Regions from separate parts of the Peribacillus sp. NPDC097675 genome, predicted to be linked through region 3. Evidence: riboswitches for the same ligand, from Rfam matches in the RefSeq annotation. Region 3 holds a riboswitch; each other region holds the start of a gene.
What was found. Region 3 has a riboswitch for S-adenosylmethionine ahead of ACQKL5_RS09730 (sugar ABC transporter substrate-binding protein). Riboswitches for the same ligand answer to the same signal wherever they lie in the genome.

Region 1 (4,879 bases), on a different contig from region 3:
TGGATGGCTTGAATGATTTTAGGTCGCGTCAATGATAGATACTCGTTACAGCCTTCGTATTGTTCTCCGCCAAAATCCTCGGCTGATAGATCCTCAGCTTGAATCATGGTGCCCATTGCTCCGTCTAGAAGCAGGATCTTTGATTGTAATTGCATTTTAATTTCCTTTTTACTCATGTCCTTCCACCTCAGATGTTTGTTTACGATCCTGATTCTTAATATATAGGGTAAGCTCCGCTGTCATTTCATAACGTAGGAAAGGAGTTATCAGGTAAATCCCTTTAAACCTTTCCTTTGCGGCATCTATCAATTCCCTAGCGATATTTACAGCTTCCACTCTTGATTTTAATGGATCATTACCTGCTGAGGCCATTGCCCTCCTAACACTGTCAGGTAATTTAATCCCCGGTATTTCATTATGGATAAATTCAGCATTTCTCGTACTTGTAAGTGGCATAATCCCGATAAAAATCGGTGTTTCTAAATGTTTTGTCGCCTGATAGACTTCTTCAATTTGTTCAACTGAATATACCGGTTGTGTCAAAAAGGACTGAGCACCGCATGCAATTTTCTTTTCCATTCGCTGAACAGCCTTATCCATATACTTCACATTTGGATTAAAAGCAGCGGCAATCTTGAAATTGGCCTGTTTGCCTAGACTTTGCCCTGAATAGGAGTAGCCTTGATTAAATTGCTTAACAAGACTTATCAAATCGAATGAAGATAAATCATAAACTGAAGTTGCTCCGGGAAAATCCCCTATCTTGGACGGATCTCCGGTGATAACCAAAACTTCATCCAGCCCGACCGTATGCAATCCCATTAAGTGAGATTGAAGCCCAATTAGATTTCGGTCTCGGCACGTAATATGGACCAGCGGATTCACATCTAGTTTGGCCTTTAATAAATTGGCTATGGTAGAATTCGAGATTCTGGGTGAAGCAAGGGAATTATCTGCTAAAGTGATTGAATCCACACCCGCTTTCTTCAAAGCTTCTGCTCCTGCCATAAACGTTTCGATTCCTAACTTCTTTGGTGGATCCAGTTCAACTAGAATGGTTCTCTCGGTTTTGACCCTTTCATGAAGAGCTACTTCCTGTTTCTTGGTATTCACCTCAATAATATCGATATGCCGAGTTTTCGTAATTTTATCTTTAACTGGCGCCAACGCGCCAACCATTTTCTTCACAGCCTGTATATGCAGTGGTGTCGTACCACAGCATCCCCCTATAATTGTAGCCCCTTGTTTTCTTAATTCGAGTGCACTTGAACCAAAATATTGTGGTTCCGCTTTATAGACAAGTCTCCCATCCACATAATCAGGAAGACTTGCATTTGGATAGATGGCAATCGACGCCTTCTGAGGCATTTCCACTTCTTCCAATGCCCTTATCATATGATGGGGGCCTAGACGGCAATTCACACCAACGACATCCGCACCCAGATATTCCAGTTTTTGAAAAGCTTCATTCAAATGAAATCCATTTTGAAGGTTTCCAACTTCATGCATCGATACATTTGCTATAATTGGCAGCGACGTTTCTTTTTTAGCGATTTGAAGCACCGTTTCAAGCTCTTCAAAATCATAATATGTTTCAAGAAGAATCCCATCTGGGTTTTCCAGTAGCAAACTGTATAACTGTTCACGAAAACCCCGTTTTATTTCTTCAATGCTTAAATCTGATTTACGGATGCTACGCTGGGCGCCAATTGTACCAAAAACGAATGCCTTCCCTTTTGCAACTTGTTTAGCAAGGATGACACCTTGGCGATTAATCCGGCTAACTTCTTCTTCAAGCCCATGCCGTTTCAATTTATGAAAATTGGCTCCATATGTATTAGTTTGTAGAATATCCGCACCCGCTTCTAAATACGCACGATGTATCGACTCAATTTTATCAGGATTGGTACAGTTTATTTCTTCATAACACTGATCGATTCCATAGGAATACAACAACGTACCCATCGCTCCGTCCCCCACCAGCATTCTTTCTTTTAGTTCTTTACGAAAATCCATATATACACCCTCTCTCAAAAACACTATGGTTTTTGTTCGGTTTAAATGAGTTTGAGAGTAAAGAAAAAAAACCTTCTCAAAGAAGAAGGTTTTTTCTCGAAACATTCTCCTCATCTATCAAGCTCTGCTTGCTGGATTTAGCACCTTTGCCTAGGCTGGTTGCTGAGGTTTCATCGGGCCAGTCCCTTCACCTCTCTCGATAAGATTTATTAAATTAAATTTTCTAAAGATTTAAAAATTTATTTATATTTAACTTACATGAATCATCCGTCATTTTCAATAGTATATTTGTCATTTCTTCATTATATTCGGATTATTTAAAATTGAATCCTATTCAAAAGCAAAGATTTCCATTCGTCTGCCAAAGAGTGTATCGAGAGTAGATTATTTACCCCATCCTGCCCATCACGATGATGGAGAATTACATCCGTTGCATAGAGGACCGTAACTTGATCCTGAAGCCGTTCTAATAATACGATATCGTCTTGTTTTCTTATCATTCCTTCTTGTATCACCTTAGCAAAATACCCAGTAAGATTAGTTTCCTTCACTAGTTTCAAAAAATCTGGTTCATGGTTAAAATGGGAAATCGTTGAGCAAGGAATACGTCCCTGTGTAATCTGTACGACAGTTTCACCTATGCGATACACATCGCCAATATACGTTTGATTTTCAGTCATTCCAGCAGTCGTCAAATTCTCGCCAAATGCAGGAATGGAAAGCTGTTTAAAGAATTTCTGATTCCAAAGATGATAATGCTCAAAAGGATAAAAACATAATGCACGGTCAGGTCCCCCATGAAATTTCCTATTACCTACACCATCCCCTTCGATACCTAATTTTGTAACAGTTACAGATTCAATTGACCTCTTTTTCATAGCCGTTTTCATTTTAACGCTTGAAAATTCCTCTTGTTTGGGCATTCCGATGTTAAGAGAAATAATTTTGCCATATTCCATTAGACATCTTCCATTTCATTATTTAATTAATAGATTGCATGAAGGTATATTCTGCTTTTAATTTTCAATATATTCAATTAATTATACCAAAAAAAAATAAAAAACACTTCTCTAGGAAAAAAATCCTTACAAAAAAGGCATTACCCTATAAAATAATGCCTTAGTTTTAGTAATTTAGTTGCTATTCTAGAATTAATTATGATAGAATATGAACACAATATATAGTCGAAAAATACATTCCGTCGCCTATATGTTGATTTCACGATTAATTTCCTCATTGTCGCTCTTTAGGGGGCGAATTTTTTTGTCTACTTTTAGTAAATGATTTCTCTCTCGGTGGACCATCCTTATCTTCTAAGCTTTTTTGGCACCTTATATTCGAGATAGCGTAACATCCATGCTGATATGGTAAGCCAGGCAGCACCCGCAACAAAACCTGCCACGACGTCACTCGGATAATGGACACCTAAATAAATACGACTCCATCCGATGATCAATGAGGCAAAAAGAGCTAGGATCCATAGAAGGCCTTTAATAAAATTTTTTTTGATCAATCGTATACATACAACTGCAATACTGCCATAAAGGATGACCGATGCCATGGAATGTCCGCTTGGAAAACTATACCCTGAAACTGATAATAACGGAGCGATATCCGGTCGTTCCCGTTGAAAAATATATTTTAACCCCCAATTAAATCCACCTCCTAATGCAGAAGTTAAAATTATGTAAATTGCGTAGTGTTTTTTACTAAATAAGAACAGAAATAGCGAGAAGACTGAAATCAGGGCAATTATCCATGTCAGAGAACCGAAAAAAGTCAGTTTGGTCACGAAATTGGTAAATTCTTCGCTAAAGGGGCCTTGTATAGATTCAATAACGGCCTTATCAAATTCGATTAACTCCCCTTCCTTCAATTCATCAACAATTTCATTGAAGATTAAAAAATAGATTACGATTAATCCAGCCATCATCGTCATATAAAGATATTTTTTTCTAACATGTACACTAAGAAAGTCCAATCTCCATCACCTCCTTTTAGCTCATTTACCTCAATACCACTAGGATAAAACAAAAAAGACTGAGCGATATGGGTTTCGCTCAGCTTTTTTTACGCTTGTTTCTTTCTAGGCTCCGCTTTTTTGCGCGTTGTCTTTTTCTTCACTGCTAATTTCTCTGGCTTCGTGCGATCAATGGATGCTTGTAAAGCTGCCATTAAATCCGTCACATTATTCGCCACTGGTTCTTTTGATTTTGCAGTAATGGTTTTCTGTCCCGTTTTCTTCGACTCAATCAACTCTAGTAAGGCTGTTCGATAGTCATCATTATATTTTGTTGGGTCGAACGTAGACGTCAGTTGGTCGATTAATAAAATGGCCGTGTCGATTTCTTTTTTAGCAATGGAATCATTCACAGGCACATTAGGAACATCGGCTGCAGAACGGACTTCATCAGGATAATGAATGGTCTCCATCAACAGGGTGTTATCCACGACCCGCAGGATGGCCATTTGTTCCTTTGAACGGATGATGATTTTTGCCAGACCGACCTTTCCAGATTCCAAGAGTGCTTGTCTAAGAAGGGAATAGGCTTTTGTCCCACCATCGTTTGGAGACATGTAATAACTACGGTTGAAATAGATCGGATCGATTTCTTCTATTTTAACAAAATCAATGATTTCCACTGCTTTATCTTCATTTTGTTTTTTTAGCTGCTCGAGCTCACTATCCTCAAGAACGACAAACTTTCCTTTTGTATATTCAAAAGCACGGACGATATCATCCTTGGCTACTTCCTTCTGGCAGACCGGACAAACCTTTTCATATTTTATCGGCGAATTACACTCTTTATGCAGTGTCCGCAATGATATATCCTTATCCTCCGTTGCTGCATGAAGTTTAATC
Region 2 (4,879 bases), on a different contig from region 3:
TAACGACAATCCTGAATTCGTTAATGAATCTCCATTTGAGAAAGCATGGATGATTGTGCTTGAACCATCAGATACTAATGAGGTTGAACAACTGATGAGTGCCGACGAATATGAAAGCCTGATAAACGGTTAAAGAAAGTGAGGGGAGGCTTTAAAGAGCCTGCTCTTTTTCAATTCGAGTTGAGGCGGGGTGATGAGATGGAATGGGATATTCCTGATAAAGTGATCATTGTTGAAGGCCGTTCCGATAAACGAAAAGTGGCTTCCGTTTTAGACGAAGAAGTGGAAATTAGATGTACGAACGGCACAATCTCATTAACTAAGCTGGATGAAATGGTGGATGAATTGATAGGCCGGGATGTTTACATCCTTTTTGATGCAGATGAGTCAGGGGAAAAACTAAGGAAACAATTTCGTCGTGAATTGCCCGAAGCGAATCATTTGTACATAGATAAGATGTACAAGGAAGTGGAGGATACCCCAGAACATCACATTGCTTCCGTGCTTATGACTGCGAATATGAATGTGAAAGCCAAATTCTTAAGTTAAAGGATGGAAGATTAACTGATGGAGGAATGGAAAGAAAAAGATTTTAAGCAGGCTGTTGACCGAGGGGATACCTTTAGCTTATATCTCTATACGCCTTTATGCGGTACCTGCCAGGTAGCTTCTAGGATGCTTTCCATAACACTTGAGCTATTCCCAGAAATGAAGGCAGGAAAGATGAACATGAATTATGTCCAGCCACTGGCTGAAGAATATGAAATTGAGAGTGTACCTTGCTTATTGCTTTTTAGAAAAGGGAAGCTAATCGAGAAAATATATGCCTTTCAGTCCGTACCCTATTTATATGGATTGATGAAAGAAATAAGCTAAAAGCCGATCCTGTAGGATTGGTTTTTTGTTGTATGCAAAAAGCAATATAGTAATTTTATAAAATAATTGAATATTCTAATAGTTTGTTGACTGGCTACGACTAAAGTGCTATATTTTGTAATAAGTATATGTTGAATCGTTTAGTGGTTCGTAAAAGAGAAGAAAAAAGATAGTTTCACTTCTGCTTTTTAAAGATAATTCCTTCAGCGTGAGTATTCAGAGCGAAGAGGGGTCAAACTTCTTCTTTTTTCATAAGCAATGAGATAGCATCCCTAATAATTCCTACTAAAACCATAGAAAAAGGGGAGAAAATGATGACAGAGAAAAATTTCCGTTTTGAAACTTTAAGTGTGCATGGTGGCCTTCAGCTTGACGAAACGGGCGCCCGTGCTGTGCCTATTTATCAAAGCAATGCTTATTTGTTCAAAGATACAGATCATGCGGCGAATCTGTTCGGACTAAAGGAAAGTGGATACATCTATACACGGCTTCATAATCCAACTGTCAGCGTTTTTGAAGAAAGAATGGCCCTGTTGGAAGGAGGCATTGGTGGATTGGCAGTAGCAAGTGGCATGGCTGCGATAACACTTGCCATTCTAAACATTGCTACTATGGGAGATGAGATTATTGCTGCTTCTACATTATATGGCGGCACATATAATCTATTTGAAAACACTCTTCCTAAGTACGGAATTAAAGTGAAATTCGTCTCTCCCGATGATCCGGAAAATTTCAAAAAAGCCATCACTCCACGAACGAAGGCCATTTTCGCTGAAACGATTGGCAATCCAAGTTTAAGGGTTCTAGATATAGAAGCGGTGGCCGACATAGCCCATGAATCCGGTGTCCCATTGATTATCGATAACACTTTTGCGACACCATATCTGTGCCAGCCGATAGAGTTCGGAGCGGATATCGTCATCCATTCAGCCACAAAGTGGCTATTGGGCAACGGTACCACATTAGGCGGTGTCATTATTGATGGAGGTAAATTCGATTGGAATTCACCTAACTATCCAGGCTTTACCGAACCTGATCCAAGTTATGATGGGCTTGTCTACTCCGAGGCAGTAGGACCTGCTGCCTTTATCACCAAAGCACGTGTCCAATTGCTTCGGGATATGGGGCCAACTTTAAGTGCTCAAAGTGCCTTCCAGTTTACTCTAGGCTTGGAAACACTGCATGTAAGGATGAAAGAGCACCTTTTAAATACGAGGGCAATCATTCAATTCTTGGAAGAACATCCGGCAGTCTCCTGGGTTTCATATCCGGGTAATGATGATCATCCCGATAAAGCCCTTGCAGATAAATACTTGCCTAAGGGACCTGGATCTGTGGTGACATTTGGCATTAAAGGAGGACGTGAAGCGGGGGCGAAACTCATCAATTCAGTGGGGTTATGGTCACATGTTGCCAATGTGGGGGATGCGAAGAGCTTAATTATCCACCCCGCGAGTACAACTCACCAACAATTGAACGAGGTAGGTCTGGTTCAAGCAGGTGTTAGTGCAGATCAGGTACGGTTATCAATCGGAATAGAAAATGTGGAAGATTTAATCGAGGATTTAGAGCAAGCTATTGAAAAAGCGACGAATACCGTTTCGGTGAACTCAAAAACAGTTTAATAGCAATCCAAGTGTCTCAGTAATTATCCATTGCACTCCTTTTTTATCTGTGATAGAATTTCACCATAGTAAAATGAACGTAATGATAAAAGAATAGTCCATATATAGCTCTTATCAAGAGAGGTGGAGGGATGTGCCCGTTGAAACCCGGCAACCGACAAGGATTTTCCTTGGAAAGGTGCCAATTCACACAAAGCGTAATCGCTTTGGGAGATGAGAGGAAGGCCTGCTTTTCCCTGCCTTTCTGCTCATGCAGAAGGGCTTTTTCTATTTCTTTACAGTCATAAATGGTAGGATGTCACAAATATAAATCAACTAAATTCATAGGTTTTATTGGATAAAGAGGTGAGCATAGATGATTACATTGTCAAACGTTAGTAAACTTTTTCGAACAGGAAAAGGGAATAATGAAACGATTCACGCTGTGAATAGTGTGAATTTAAAGATAAATAAAGGTGAGATTTTTGGAATCATAGGGTACAGTGGAGCGGGGAAAAGCACGCTTATCCGGATGCTTAATGGGCTGGAAACGCCTACTGAAGGATCGGTGGTCGTTGCAGAAAATGAAGTGTCCACTATCAAAGGATCTAAGCTTCGAAAAGCCCGTCAAGAGATAAGCATGATTTTTCAACACTTTAACCTCTTGTGGTCAAGGACTGTGCAGGAAAATATAGCCTTTCCTTTGGAAATTGCGGGAATAGGCAAACAAGAGCGTGTCAAACGTGTTAATGAACTGATAAAGTTAGTCGGTCTAGAAGGAAGGGAAAAGGCCTTTCCATCACAACTTAGTGGTGGTCAAAAACAAAGGGTTGGTATAGCGAGGGCCCTTGCCAATAACCCGAAAGTGCTATTGTGTGATGAAGCGACGTCCGCTTTGGATCCCCAAACAACGGATTCAATCTTGGAATTGCTTGTGGACATCAACCAGCGACTGGGATTGACGATTGTCTTGATTACACACGAGATGCATGTCATCCGTAAAATTTGCAACCGGGTTGCGGTGATGGAAAATGGCCGGGTAGTGGAACAAGGAGCTGTTTTGGACGTTTTCAGAAATCCGAAAGAACAAATGACCAAGCGTTTTGTTCAACAGGTGACAGAACCAGAAGAGACAAGAGAAACGATGGAGCATTTGTTTGAACGATATCCAGCTGGAAAAGTGATTCAGCTGACATTTGTCGGAGATCATGCAGAGAGCCCGTTAATCACCAAATTGGTTCGTAATTTCGAGTTGGAAGTCAATATTGTCCAAGGGAAAATTTCTCAAACCAGAAGCGGTTCATATGGAACATTGTTTATTCACCTTGATGGTAATGAAGATGAAATGCTCCGCGCAATCGAATTCATAAAAGCACAGCAAGTTGGCGTGGAGGTGATTACTCATGCTTGAAGAATTATTGCCGAATGTAGATTGGGAAGACATTATCGAAGCGACGAAAGAAACGCTATATATGACAAGTATCTCGGTTGTAGCTACCTTTATTCTGGGCATATTATTGGGTTTGCTTCTCTTTTTAACAGGTAAGGGGAATATGTGGGAGAATCGGGGCATCAATGGGGTATTGAGTGCTTTCGTTAATATTTTCCGCTCCATCCCGTTCCTTATCTTGATTGTGTTATTGATTCCATTCACTAAATCGATTGTCGGTTCCATGATTGGTGAGGATGCGGCATTACCGGCTTTGATCATTGGTGCCGCTCCATTTTATGCACGATTGGTTGAAATTGGCCTGCGTGAAATCGATAAAGGCGTCATAGAAGCAGCTAAATCAATGGGGGCCAAAACAAGTACCATCATTTTTAAAGTCCTGCTTCCAGAGTCGATGCCTGCACTCATCTCAGGGATCACTGTAACATCAATTGCATTGGTCGGGTACACGGCAATGGCCGGTGTCATAGGAGCAGGTGGGTTGGGTAACTTAGCCTATCTGGACGGTTATCAACGGAATCACAACGACGTTACCTTGGTAGCGACGATCGTCATATTAATAATCGTCTTCGTCATTCAGATTATCGGAGATGTGTTTACAACTAAATTGGATAAACGATAAGGGGAGATGTACCGGATGAAAAAGTTTTTAGGATTTGCGTTAGTTTTAGTATTATCAATTGCACTGGCAGCTTGCGGAACGGATAAAGAGAAAGATTCAGGTAGTGGGGATACAGAAAAAGAAACGAAGAAATTAGTGGTTGGGGCATCGAATGTACCGCATGCTGAAATCCTTGAAAAAGCGAAACCTCTTTTAGAAGAGAAAGGCATTGAATTGGAAATCGAGACATTCCAAGACTATATTTTACCAAACAAAGCTTTGGATGAGAAAGAGTTAGACGCTAACTACTTCCAGCACATTCCTTATTTAGAAGCTCAAATCAAGGAA
Region 3 (4,879 bases):
CGTACAGGGGTATAATCCCAATTTGTCATAGGACAATTACTGTTCAATGCTTATCAGAGAGCAGTATCCTTCATGACTAAAGGTGCTGCTTTTTTATATAGGTAAAACTTTTACCACTTTAAGGTAGTTTGCGAGCAGATTTTCTGGTAATTTAATGGTAGGAGAAATATCCCTCGCAACGCTTTATTTCCTGGTAAAATCCATAAAAGCATAAATTTAAGAAAATAGTAAGTAATTATGCGTATTTATTAAAAACATTACAAGCACGGAGGCTTCTGTTTTAAACTTGTAAGAGTTATGACATGTTGTTACCATATTGTTTTGTTAAAATAATAATTTGGAGCTTTGACAGATCATTTTCTTATCTAAAGGAACTTAGTCATCCTCTTTGATGGTGCCTTTACTTGAAAATATGAAATATATCGGGGGAATTACGATGGAAGAACAGCTGATTGGCAAAAAGTTCTATGAAACCATGATTGATGACATAAATAAACATCCGATTCAAGCCTTGGGAGAAATGTTTCTCGTGGAACAAAAAAAGGAAAGATCGGATTTAACAGCGATTCGGTTTGCTCAGGGTGAAGTGTACTTCCTACACCATGATTATGAGGCGGCCATATTTAAATGGGAAAACATAGAGGGGGATCTTGCTGCGTGGGCTAAGAAGAATATTGCTGATGCCTATTTTGAACTAGAAATGTATTCAACGGCCGAGGATATTTATAAAGGTGTAAATACGAGCGAACCTGTGTTGAAGACGGAAGTTCTTTTGCAACTGTTTTCACTATACATAGTAGAAACAAGAAATGACTTGGCTTCAAAAGTGGTGAAGGAAGCGGTCGATTTCCAACCGGATTATCCAAATGTCACAGAAGTAGCACGTTCTTTCTTTGAGGCACAAAAGGATTGGGATAGTGCGATTGTTTTAGCAGCTAATGAAAGTATCCGTACGCAGTCCATGATGTGGTTTGATGTACTGAAAACGTATATCCAGCAGGGGGTGGCACAATCAACAGCTCCGGATTACTTCTCAAAAGTACTTAGATCCTTATACAATCTGGACCAAAATCGTTTTGAGAAAATGACAGTTGCGCTCTGGAAAAACTATAAATATACCGATTCTTACTTTGAATGGCTTAAGGTCATCAATAAATTGATTGATGAAATTGAGTTAAACAATGGGGATGTTTGGGATGATCTTTCCATCTATTACCGTGATGCTTATGCAGGGTTGCTTGAAGGTACACATTTAGTAAAAGAATTAAGCCCTGTCGTACCTAGGTTGCTTGAAAATTGGCTGAAGATTGCCGATGGGGAGCTTTCGTTGTTTGCAGCGGCTTCTGTCCTTTCATGGAATGAGATTTTCCCGGATACAGTGAGTGCACTTGTTGTTCAAGATGCGGAAAGTTTGCTAGCGAAATCCCCTAGATTGGGAGGCGGAATGGAATCAGGAGAAAAACTGATCAATTCCATCATCCAATGGGCAGAGAGCAATGATTTATCGGTCGGTAATAAGTTGAAATGGATGGTAGACGGAATCAAGGATACAAGTAATTTCAACCTGCTTCTTGTTGGAAGTGCAGGGAATGGCAAGACATCCTTCATTCAGTCCATTGCAGGAGAAAGTATTGCGGCGGAAGACCATTCATCTCTGATTAGCGTGAAAGATGGCGATGACCTAGAAATCTATGAAATTACCGATACAGATCGTAAATCGGTAGAAGAGTTAACGGAATTGGATGAAATTCGCCGTCAGCGCGGTACAATTGTCGATGTTACGCTCATCAGTGACTACCTAAGAAATAATCGCCTACGATTATTAGATACGCCAGGATTCAATGGAGAGAAGAATGTAGATTCTGATTTCCATAATTATCTACTGGAGAGCGACGGAGTGATGTTCGTTTTAGATGCACGGGCACCTTTTACTGGCAGTGAACGTGATTTGCTATTGGAAATACAGCAAATGGCTCCAAAGCTTCCCATCCATTTCTTGCTCAATAAAATGGATACGATTTACAGCGATCAAGTGGCAGTCAGGATGGAAGATGAGACATGGGATAAAGTGAATGCCTATTTCCCTAATGCAAAAGTATTTGCGTACTCCAAGCTTTATGACAGCAAACAACAGCTACAGGATTTGGGAGTTTTCCTCCATGCAAACTATCAAGAAAGCAATTGGAAGGAAATGAGAGCGGAGAAGCTGCTTGCTTTTACTCGTAAAACATTATCCTATCTTTTAGAAAAACGGGCAGCAAACGAACGGAAATGCGAGCACTCGATTTCATGGAATGAACAGATGGAAGTGAAGCTGAAGGGTGCTACGAATCAGCTGACTGATTTGGAAACAGAAAAAAGCGAGAATATAACCAGATCTTATCGTTTACTTAAAGAAGAAGTGAAAAAGGAACTTTCCACAAGAATTCCCGAATTGTTGCGTGATTGCTCTAAAACATTATCTGAGAATAGTGATTTCAGCCAAGTCCATATACAGCTGAATCAGGAAATGAATGATCGGATACAGGCCTTTATATCAGACAAAATCATGCCACAATATTTCCGATCCCTTCAGGACTGGATCGCTACATCACAGTTGGAATTTATGCAAAGTCAACAGTTCATGGACGAAATGAGCGCCGGATTCAATGAATTGTATAAAGAAGAACGGATTGTACTTGCCGGGGACTTCAGGGTCCTGGATGACTGGCGTCGTGATGCTGACCGGATGACAAGCAGTATCCGGATTGATAACGTGAATATTTTACTGAGAAGGACACCATCTCAATTGATTCTTAAGGGAGCTGGGAAACTGTTCGGGGCCATACCTCAAAATAAAGCGAATATGTATAATAGATATAAGAAGTTCTTGGAAAATGAAGACTTCCAAGATGTTGCCGATATGATCAGTGACCGTTTCCTTACTCAATTTAGTTTGTTCGAAAAATCCCTGGAACGTGACATATCCCTGTTCTATCGCAATTCATTTGCCATCCTTGAAAAGAACATCGAACAAACGCAAACCGAAATCAAGGAACAGCAGGCTGCTTTGGAACATATGAGAGAAAATCCGGAAGTTTACCGTGATCCAATCACTCTTTTCGAAGTGAAGTTGCGCCAGTTCGAGCGTCTTGAAAAAGTCGAAAAAAGACGCCTGGCGAAATTGCAAGGAAAATAAAACATTTAAAATATTCTAAATACTATTGACTTAACGACTATATCTCTATAAAGTGTTACTTATCGAAACGAAACGTAACGTAACACATTATATTCTCTTATCAAGAGTGGCGGAGGGACTGGCCCTACGATGCCCAGCAACCGTTCCATTTAGGAATTGGTGCTAAATCCTGCAAAACAGAAATGTTTTGACAGATAAGAGAGGGATAAGTCCGCCAATCAGCTGATTAAACCTCTCTAATTTTAGAGAGGTTTTTATTTTAGATTTATACCAACAAAACAGATGTGAATAATGTAAAAAAGGGGAGTTAAAATGAGAAAATCACTTTTTAAAGGGGCATTCATTTCAGTCATTGCTTCGGCATTACTATTGACGGGCTGTTCTTCAGGACAAAGTACGGGAGAAGCCAAAAAAACGGAAAAAGTCTCCTTTGAAAATGTTCCAGAACGATTTGCAAAAGGGGAAGGAGCCAAAATTAAAGTCATCCGTAAGATTGGGGGGGATGATCACACGGCCCAATATTTAGCAGGAGCGAAAGAAGAAGGAGAAGCACTCGGCTTTCAAGTGGATACATATACGGCGAATGGAGATACGGCTAAATTCCATGATGCGATCGCCCAGGCACTTGAGGAAGATTATGATGGCTATATCATTTCCCATGGTGATGATGCAGCGACTGTGAATGATGTACAAAAATTGGTGGATGCAGGGAAAAGCGTAGTCACGTTTGATTCCATCAGTGATTTAACGAAGATTGATGGTGTAACCGTAACGTCACAAGACGATGAAGCATTGGCAACCCTTGCTTTTGATAAATTGATTGAAGAGGAAAAGGGCGAAGCGAACATTGCATACCTTTGGGTGGACGGTTTCCCACCAATGGTGAGAAGAAACGCCGTGTATCAAGATAAGCTAAAAGAAAACCCTGGCATTAAGGAAGTTGAAAGATTCGGGGTGGCATCGGCAGATACTTCGGTCCAGACGCAAAATGCGGTTGCTGCGATGTTGAATAAATATCCAAAAGGAAAGATTGACGCAATTTTTGCAACTTGGGATGCATTCGCTATCGGAGCTGCTCGTGCAATTAAAGAAGCAGGGCGGGATGAAGTGAAAATCTATGGAATTGATGTTTCCAATGCCGATCTTCAGGAGATTCAAACGAAAGGAAGTTCGTGGTCGTATACGGCAGCGGTTGATCCGAAATTGATTGGTGCAGTGAATTTGAGACTTTTGGCAAAAAAATTAGCGGGAGAAGAAACACCGCAAAGCTATGATTTAGAAGCTTCGTTGATTTCACAAAAACAGTTACAATCATCCAAGGAATCAGTCAACATGACCAATCTATCCGGCATTGTCAAAGGCTGGGGAGTTTCAACGGAATTTGAGGAAGAATGGATGAAGGTATTGAAAGAACATTATAAGAAGTAACAATCAGAATTGATGGACACTCTCTTCATGTCAAAGAGAGTGTCTGTTTAATGGGGGGATGGGACATGGGCATTCAATTAGATATGAAACAGATATCAATCGAATTTCCGGGTGTAAAAGCGCTGAATGAAGTGAATTTTTCAGTGCGGTCGGGGACAGCACATGCATTGGTCGGCGCAAATGGAGCAGGGAAATCGACATTAATGAAAGTTCTTTCAGGGGCTCATGTCCATTATTCCGGCGACATATTTTTGAATGGCAAGGTACACGATA
Region 4 (4,879 bases), on a different contig from region 3:
AGGAATTGACTAAAATTCTAGGTAGCGAAAAGGTTCTATTGCAAGTAATTAAAAAGGAATTACGATTTATAAAAAAAGGGTATGATGACGGCCGACGTTCTAAAATTGAGAATGAGATTGAAGAAATTAAAATCAATCTAGAAGTCTTGATAGCGAGTGAGGACGTGGTGGTCACTGTAACGAAAGAAGGCTATGTCAAGCGTACATCGATTCGATCATATACAGCTTCCGGAGGGCTTGATTTTGGCATGAAAGATTCAGATCGCATGCTACAGAAGTTGGAAATGAATACGACAGAGGTGTTGCTGTTATTCACTTCCAAAGGGAATTTCCTGTATTGTCCAGTCCATCAGCTTCCGGATATTCGTTGGAAGGAAACGGGTCAACATATTGCTAATATCATCCCAATAGATCGGAATGAGCAAATCATTAAAGCCATTCCAATCAAAGATTTCAATCAACCAGAATTTTTAGTGTTCGTAACGAAAAACGGTATGGTGAAAAAGACTGAACTCTCTTGCTATAAAGCACAGCGTCATTCGAAAACTCTGGTAGGCATTAATCTAAAGGGTGACGATGAATTGGTGGATGTCCACCATACAAATGGCCAGGCTGAGCTGTTCTTAGTAACCCATAATGGCTACGGTTTATGGTTTGATGAAGATGAAGTGAGTATTGTTGGTATACGTGCCGCTGGTGTGAAGGGAATTAATTTAAAAGAAGATGACTTTGTCATTGGCGGTAAGGTATTAGCCAAGGATAGTAAGGAATCCATTTTTATAGTGACTCAGCGTGGAGCCATTAAGAAAATGAAATTGACGGAATTCGAAAAAACAAGCCGGGCAAAACGCGGCGTCGTAGTATTAAGGGAACTCAAATCAAATCCACATCGTGTCATCGGTTTTGATACAATCAATAAAACCGATAGTTTGTTCATTCTTTCTGAAAAGGGGAAGGTTGAAACCGTTCATGCTGCAACACTGAAAAATCATGATCGTTATACGAATGGATCCTTTATATTTGATGAAACGGAAAGCGGAAAAGCGAAAGAATTATGGAAGATTTCACTAGATGATGAATCTGTTAAAGATTCGTAAATCCTATCTTCACATAAAGGGATGCTGAATACAGTCAGCATCCCTTTTCTTAGTAACAACCCGTATGGCTAATAGCTCCTCTTGGCAGATATTCCGTGTAATGCCTTGACGAAAATGGTGGATTTTCAGCTGAATTCACTGTGTGAGCCGTCGAAGAACGAAGAGTCGGGATCATTAGTGTTGAAGAGTAAATACCCATGTACCTCCAGAGAAATCGACAATCCTTACCAAGAAGGAATTGGTACATTTTAGATTTATTAGTATCTTTAATACTTTACCTTGCGAAAATTCTAGAAATACTGTACTCTTATATTTGCTATGACAAAATGAATATTTCTTACTTCTTATCAAGAGAGACTGAGGGACTGGCCCGAAGATGTCTCGGCAACAGACTTAATGTAGAGTGCTGTGCCAAATCCAGCAGGCGATTGACCTGAAAGATAAGAAGAGTGTTTTATAGATTAAAAGACCTCTTCTTGTAATAAAACGGAAGAGGTCTTTTTGTATTCATAGGATATGAATTTGTTACTATTTCATAATCATCCCTATATATAAAATGAAGGGATGCCGCAAATTTAAAGAGTACAGAAAGAGTATTTCCATAACCATGTAAAAATAATAAAGAGGTGTACATCATGAGTTTAAACAACAAAGGGAATCCATGGGCTTTAACGCCGTTCATCGTTTTTTTGATATTATTTATAGGTTCTGGTGTTATTACTAGGGACTTTTACACATTTCCAGTAATTGTCGCCATTGCCATTGCTTCTGCTGCGGCACTGGCAATGAATCGAAAGGAATCGTTTAATCAAAAAGTAGAAATCTTTTGTAAAGGTGCAGGCGATTCAAATATCATGTTAATGGTTCTCATATTCCTATTGGCTGGGGCTTTTTCGGAAGTGGCCAATGGGATGGGTGCAGTAGAATCTACGGTGAATCTTGCTCTATCGGTTGTTCCGCAAAATCTATTAATGGTGGGGTTATTTATTATCGCCTGCTTTATCTCTTTATCTATGGGGACAAGTATGGGAACGATAGTAGCTTTAGCACCAATTGGAGTAGGAATTAGTGAACAAACGGATATTTCAGTTGCCCTATCCATGGCTGCGATCATTGGTGGGTCAATGTTCGGTGATAATCTTTCTTTTATTTCGGATACGACTATAGCAGCCGTCCGTACACAGGGAACGAAAATGAAAGACAAATTCAAAGTGAACTTTTTTATTGTTTTACCTGCTGCGATTATCACATGTGTTATCCTTGGTTTTCTGACGATGGGTGAACAAGCTACAATTTCTGGGGAAGCTTACAGTTGGATCAAAATTTTGCCTTATCTTTGTGTTCTAGTGGCAGCATTGGCCGGAATCAATGTATTCTTGGTTCTCTCTATCGGCATTGTCTTTGCTGGAATAATTGGTTTAGCGGATGGCAGTTATCATGCATTGGTAGTTATTCAAAAAATAGGAGATGGAATGGCTGGGATGTATGAAATCTCCTTCTTAGCAATTTTGATTGCAGGCATGGTTTCAGTCATCAAACATAACGGGGGTATAGATTATTTACTGAACCTCGTAACGAGAAAGAGCAAATCAAAAAAAAGTGCAGAGTTCAGCATCGCAGGATTGGTTGCTTTAACGAACCTTTCAACAGCAAATAATACAATTTCCATCATCATTGCTGGGCCACTCGCAAGAAATATTGCCGAAAAGTTTGGTATAGATCCACGGAAATCTGCCAGCTTGCTCGATGTTTTCGCTTGTAGTATTCAAGGATTATTGCCATACGGTGCACAACTACTTTTAGCGGCCGGTGTCGCACATATATCTCCTATCAGTATCCTACCCTATTCATTCTACCCAGTCTTGATTGGGATTTCAGGAATCATAGCCATTTTAATAGGTTTTCCTCGATTCTCGAAGAGGAAATAAAAATAGTATGGTTGGAAGAGTATCGATAAATCATGAATGTTACCCTGGAGCATGGTCTCCAGGGCTTTTTTTTAGAGTAAGTGATTTAGAATGGAAAGTGTGGATGAAACTTTAATTATTATAATATTCCAAAAAAACTAATATATACCTTCAATAATATTAAAATAGTATAATTAAATACTATATATGGGGTCACCCTTATTATTAAGTGTTTACTATTTTATAAAAGCGGGAACTTTAAAAGTATTGTATTGAAATAATTAGAGGTGGGTTCGTTTAAAAATGGAGATATTAGAAAAGTTTATTACAGAAACAAATGATTTATTATGGTCATCCATATTGATTATTTTATTAATTGGGATGGGCATTTATTTTTCTGTTCGGACTAAGTTCGTTCAATTTAGAATGATAAAAGAAATGATAAAACTTTTAGGGGAAGGGGCTACAGCGGACAAGAAAGGTGTATCATCGTTTCAGGCTTTTTGCATCAGTACGGCTTCTCGGGTAGGAACTGGTAATCTGGCAGGTGTGGCAATAGCCATCACAACCGGTGGTCCGGGAGCTGTCTTCTGGATGTGGTTAATTGCATTGATTGGATCTGCTTCTGCTTTCATTGAAAGTACTCTCGCACAAATTTATAAAGTCAAGGACGGCGAAGCTTTTCGTGGTGGTCCAGCTTATTATATGGAAAAAGCATTAAATGCACGCTGGATGGGTATCACGTTTGCAGTTTTAATTTCATTGACGTTTGGACTTGCTTTCAATTCTGTACAGGCCAATACAATTTCAAGCGCATTCAATGCCTCCTTTGGAATTGATAAATGGGTTACAGGACTCATCTTAGCTATTGTTACAGCTGTCATTATTTTTGGTGGGATTAAAATGGTTGCTAAAATTTCTGAAGTTATCGTACCGTTCATGGCTGGAGCTTATGTGTTAATAGCTTTAGGTGTCATTGTATTGAATATCACTGAGTTACCTAGTGTTATAGCTTTAATCTTTGAAAGTGCATTTGATGGATTAAGGGAAATAGCCAGTGGTGCACTGGGGGCGGCCCTGATGAACGGGATTAAGCGCGGTTTATTTTCAAATGAGGCAGGGATGGGGAGTGCACCTAATGCTGGTGCAACTGCAGATGTCACCCACCCGGTAAAACAGGGTCTCATCCAGTCTCTTGGCGTTTTTGTGGATACCCTTATTATTTGTAGTTCGACCGCCTTTATCATTTTATTTTCTGGGCTGTATACATCTAAAGAAACAGACGGTATCGTTCTCACACAAAATGCTCTAAGCGAGAATTTAGGTTCATGGGCTGGTGTCTTTCTTGCCATTATCCTACTCTTATTTGCCTTTAGTTCCATTGTTGGAAACTATTATTATGGAGAATCCAATATCAGTTTTATTAATGAAAAAAGAACTTGGATAAATATTTATCGAGCAGCAGTCGTTGGAATGGTCATATTCGGATCTATGGCTTCACTCGAGTTCGTATGGAATTTAGCAGATTTGCTGATGGGGTCCATGGCCATCATAAACTTGATTGCGATAGCTTTACTCGGGAAAATAGCTTTTGCAGCACTTGGCGATTATCAAAAACAAAAGAAGGATGGCAAAAATCCTGTTTTCCATGTAAATAATATTAAGGGATTAAAAAATGTAGAATGCTGGGGGGACCCAACTGATCATGTGGAAGGTTCGAGTAAAAAGGATATAAAATAAAAAGGAAGAATATGAATAATGATGACCTCGATTTTTGTCGAGGTCTTTTTTTTGGTTAGGTTATCTGAAAAATGATACTTTCTGGATGTCAGTGTTTTAGAGAGGGTTTGATGCTAATAAAAAGGTAATTAACTA

Region 1: another riboswitch for S-adenosylmethionine. It lies ahead of ACQKL5_RS14655 (bifunctional homocysteine S-methyltransferase/methylenetetrahydrofolate reductase); the one in region 3 lies ahead of ACQKL5_RS09730 (sugar ABC transporter substrate-binding protein).
Region 2: another riboswitch for S-adenosylmethionine. It lies ahead of ACQKL5_RS12105 (methionine ABC transporter ATP-binding protein); the one in region 3 lies ahead of ACQKL5_RS09730 (sugar ABC transporter substrate-binding protein).
Region 4: another riboswitch for S-adenosylmethionine. It lies ahead of ACQKL5_RS20680 (Na+/H+ antiporter NhaC family protein); the one in region 3 lies ahead of ACQKL5_RS09730 (sugar ABC transporter substrate-binding protein).

Annotation. Positions count from the first base shown of each region.
Region 1 is NZ_JBNNSK010000009.1:138,959-143,837, forward strand. Features, by position in the region: gene metH (methionine synthase) at 1-176, opposite strand, end outside; gene ACQKL5_RS14655 (bifunctional homocysteine S-methyltransferase/methylenetetrahydrofolate reductase) at 169-2,016, opposite strand; SAM riboswitch class I at 2,124-2,222, opposite strand; gene ACQKL5_RS14660 (MOSC domain-containing protein) at 2,334-2,975, opposite strand; gene ACQKL5_RS14665 (phosphatase PAP2 family protein) at 3,323-3,997, opposite strand; gene ACQKL5_RS14670 (Ku protein) at 4,087-4,879, opposite strand, start outside.
Region 2 is NZ_JBNNSK010000007.1:150,586-155,464, reverse strand. Features, by position in the region: gene gcvH (glycine cleavage system protein GcvH) at 1-133, shown strand, start outside; gene ACQKL5_RS12120 (toprim domain-containing protein) at 199-549, shown strand; gene ACQKL5_RS12115 (thioredoxin family protein) at 568-876, shown strand; gene ACQKL5_RS12110 (O-acetylhomoserine aminocarboxypropyltransferase/cysteine synthase family protein) at 1,191-2,501, shown strand; SAM riboswitch class I at 2,610-2,721, shown strand; gene ACQKL5_RS12105 (methionine ABC transporter ATP-binding protein) at 2,857-3,891, shown strand; gene ACQKL5_RS12100 (methionine ABC transporter permease) at 3,884-4,552, shown strand; gene ACQKL5_RS12095 (MetQ/NlpA family ABC transporter substrate-binding protein) at 4,568-4,879, shown strand, end outside.
Region 3 is NZ_JBNNSK010000005.1:180,299-185,177, reverse strand. Features, by position in the region: gene ACQKL5_RS09740 (hypothetical protein) at 1-15, shown strand, start outside; gene ACQKL5_RS09735 (dynamin family protein) at 392-3,178, shown strand; SAM riboswitch class I at 3,273-3,379, shown strand; gene ACQKL5_RS09730 (sugar ABC transporter substrate-binding protein) at 3,491-4,606, shown strand; gene ACQKL5_RS09725 (sugar ABC transporter ATP-binding protein) at 4,672-4,879, shown strand, end outside.
Region 4 is NZ_JBNNSK010000020.1:25,446-30,324, forward strand. Features, by position in the region: gene parC (DNA topoisomerase IV subunit A) at 1-1,097, shown strand, start outside; SAM riboswitch class I at 1,439-1,544, shown strand; gene ACQKL5_RS20680 (Na+/H+ antiporter NhaC family protein) at 1,733-3,025, shown strand; gene ACQKL5_RS20685 (alanine/glycine:cation symporter family protein) at 3,308-4,744, shown strand.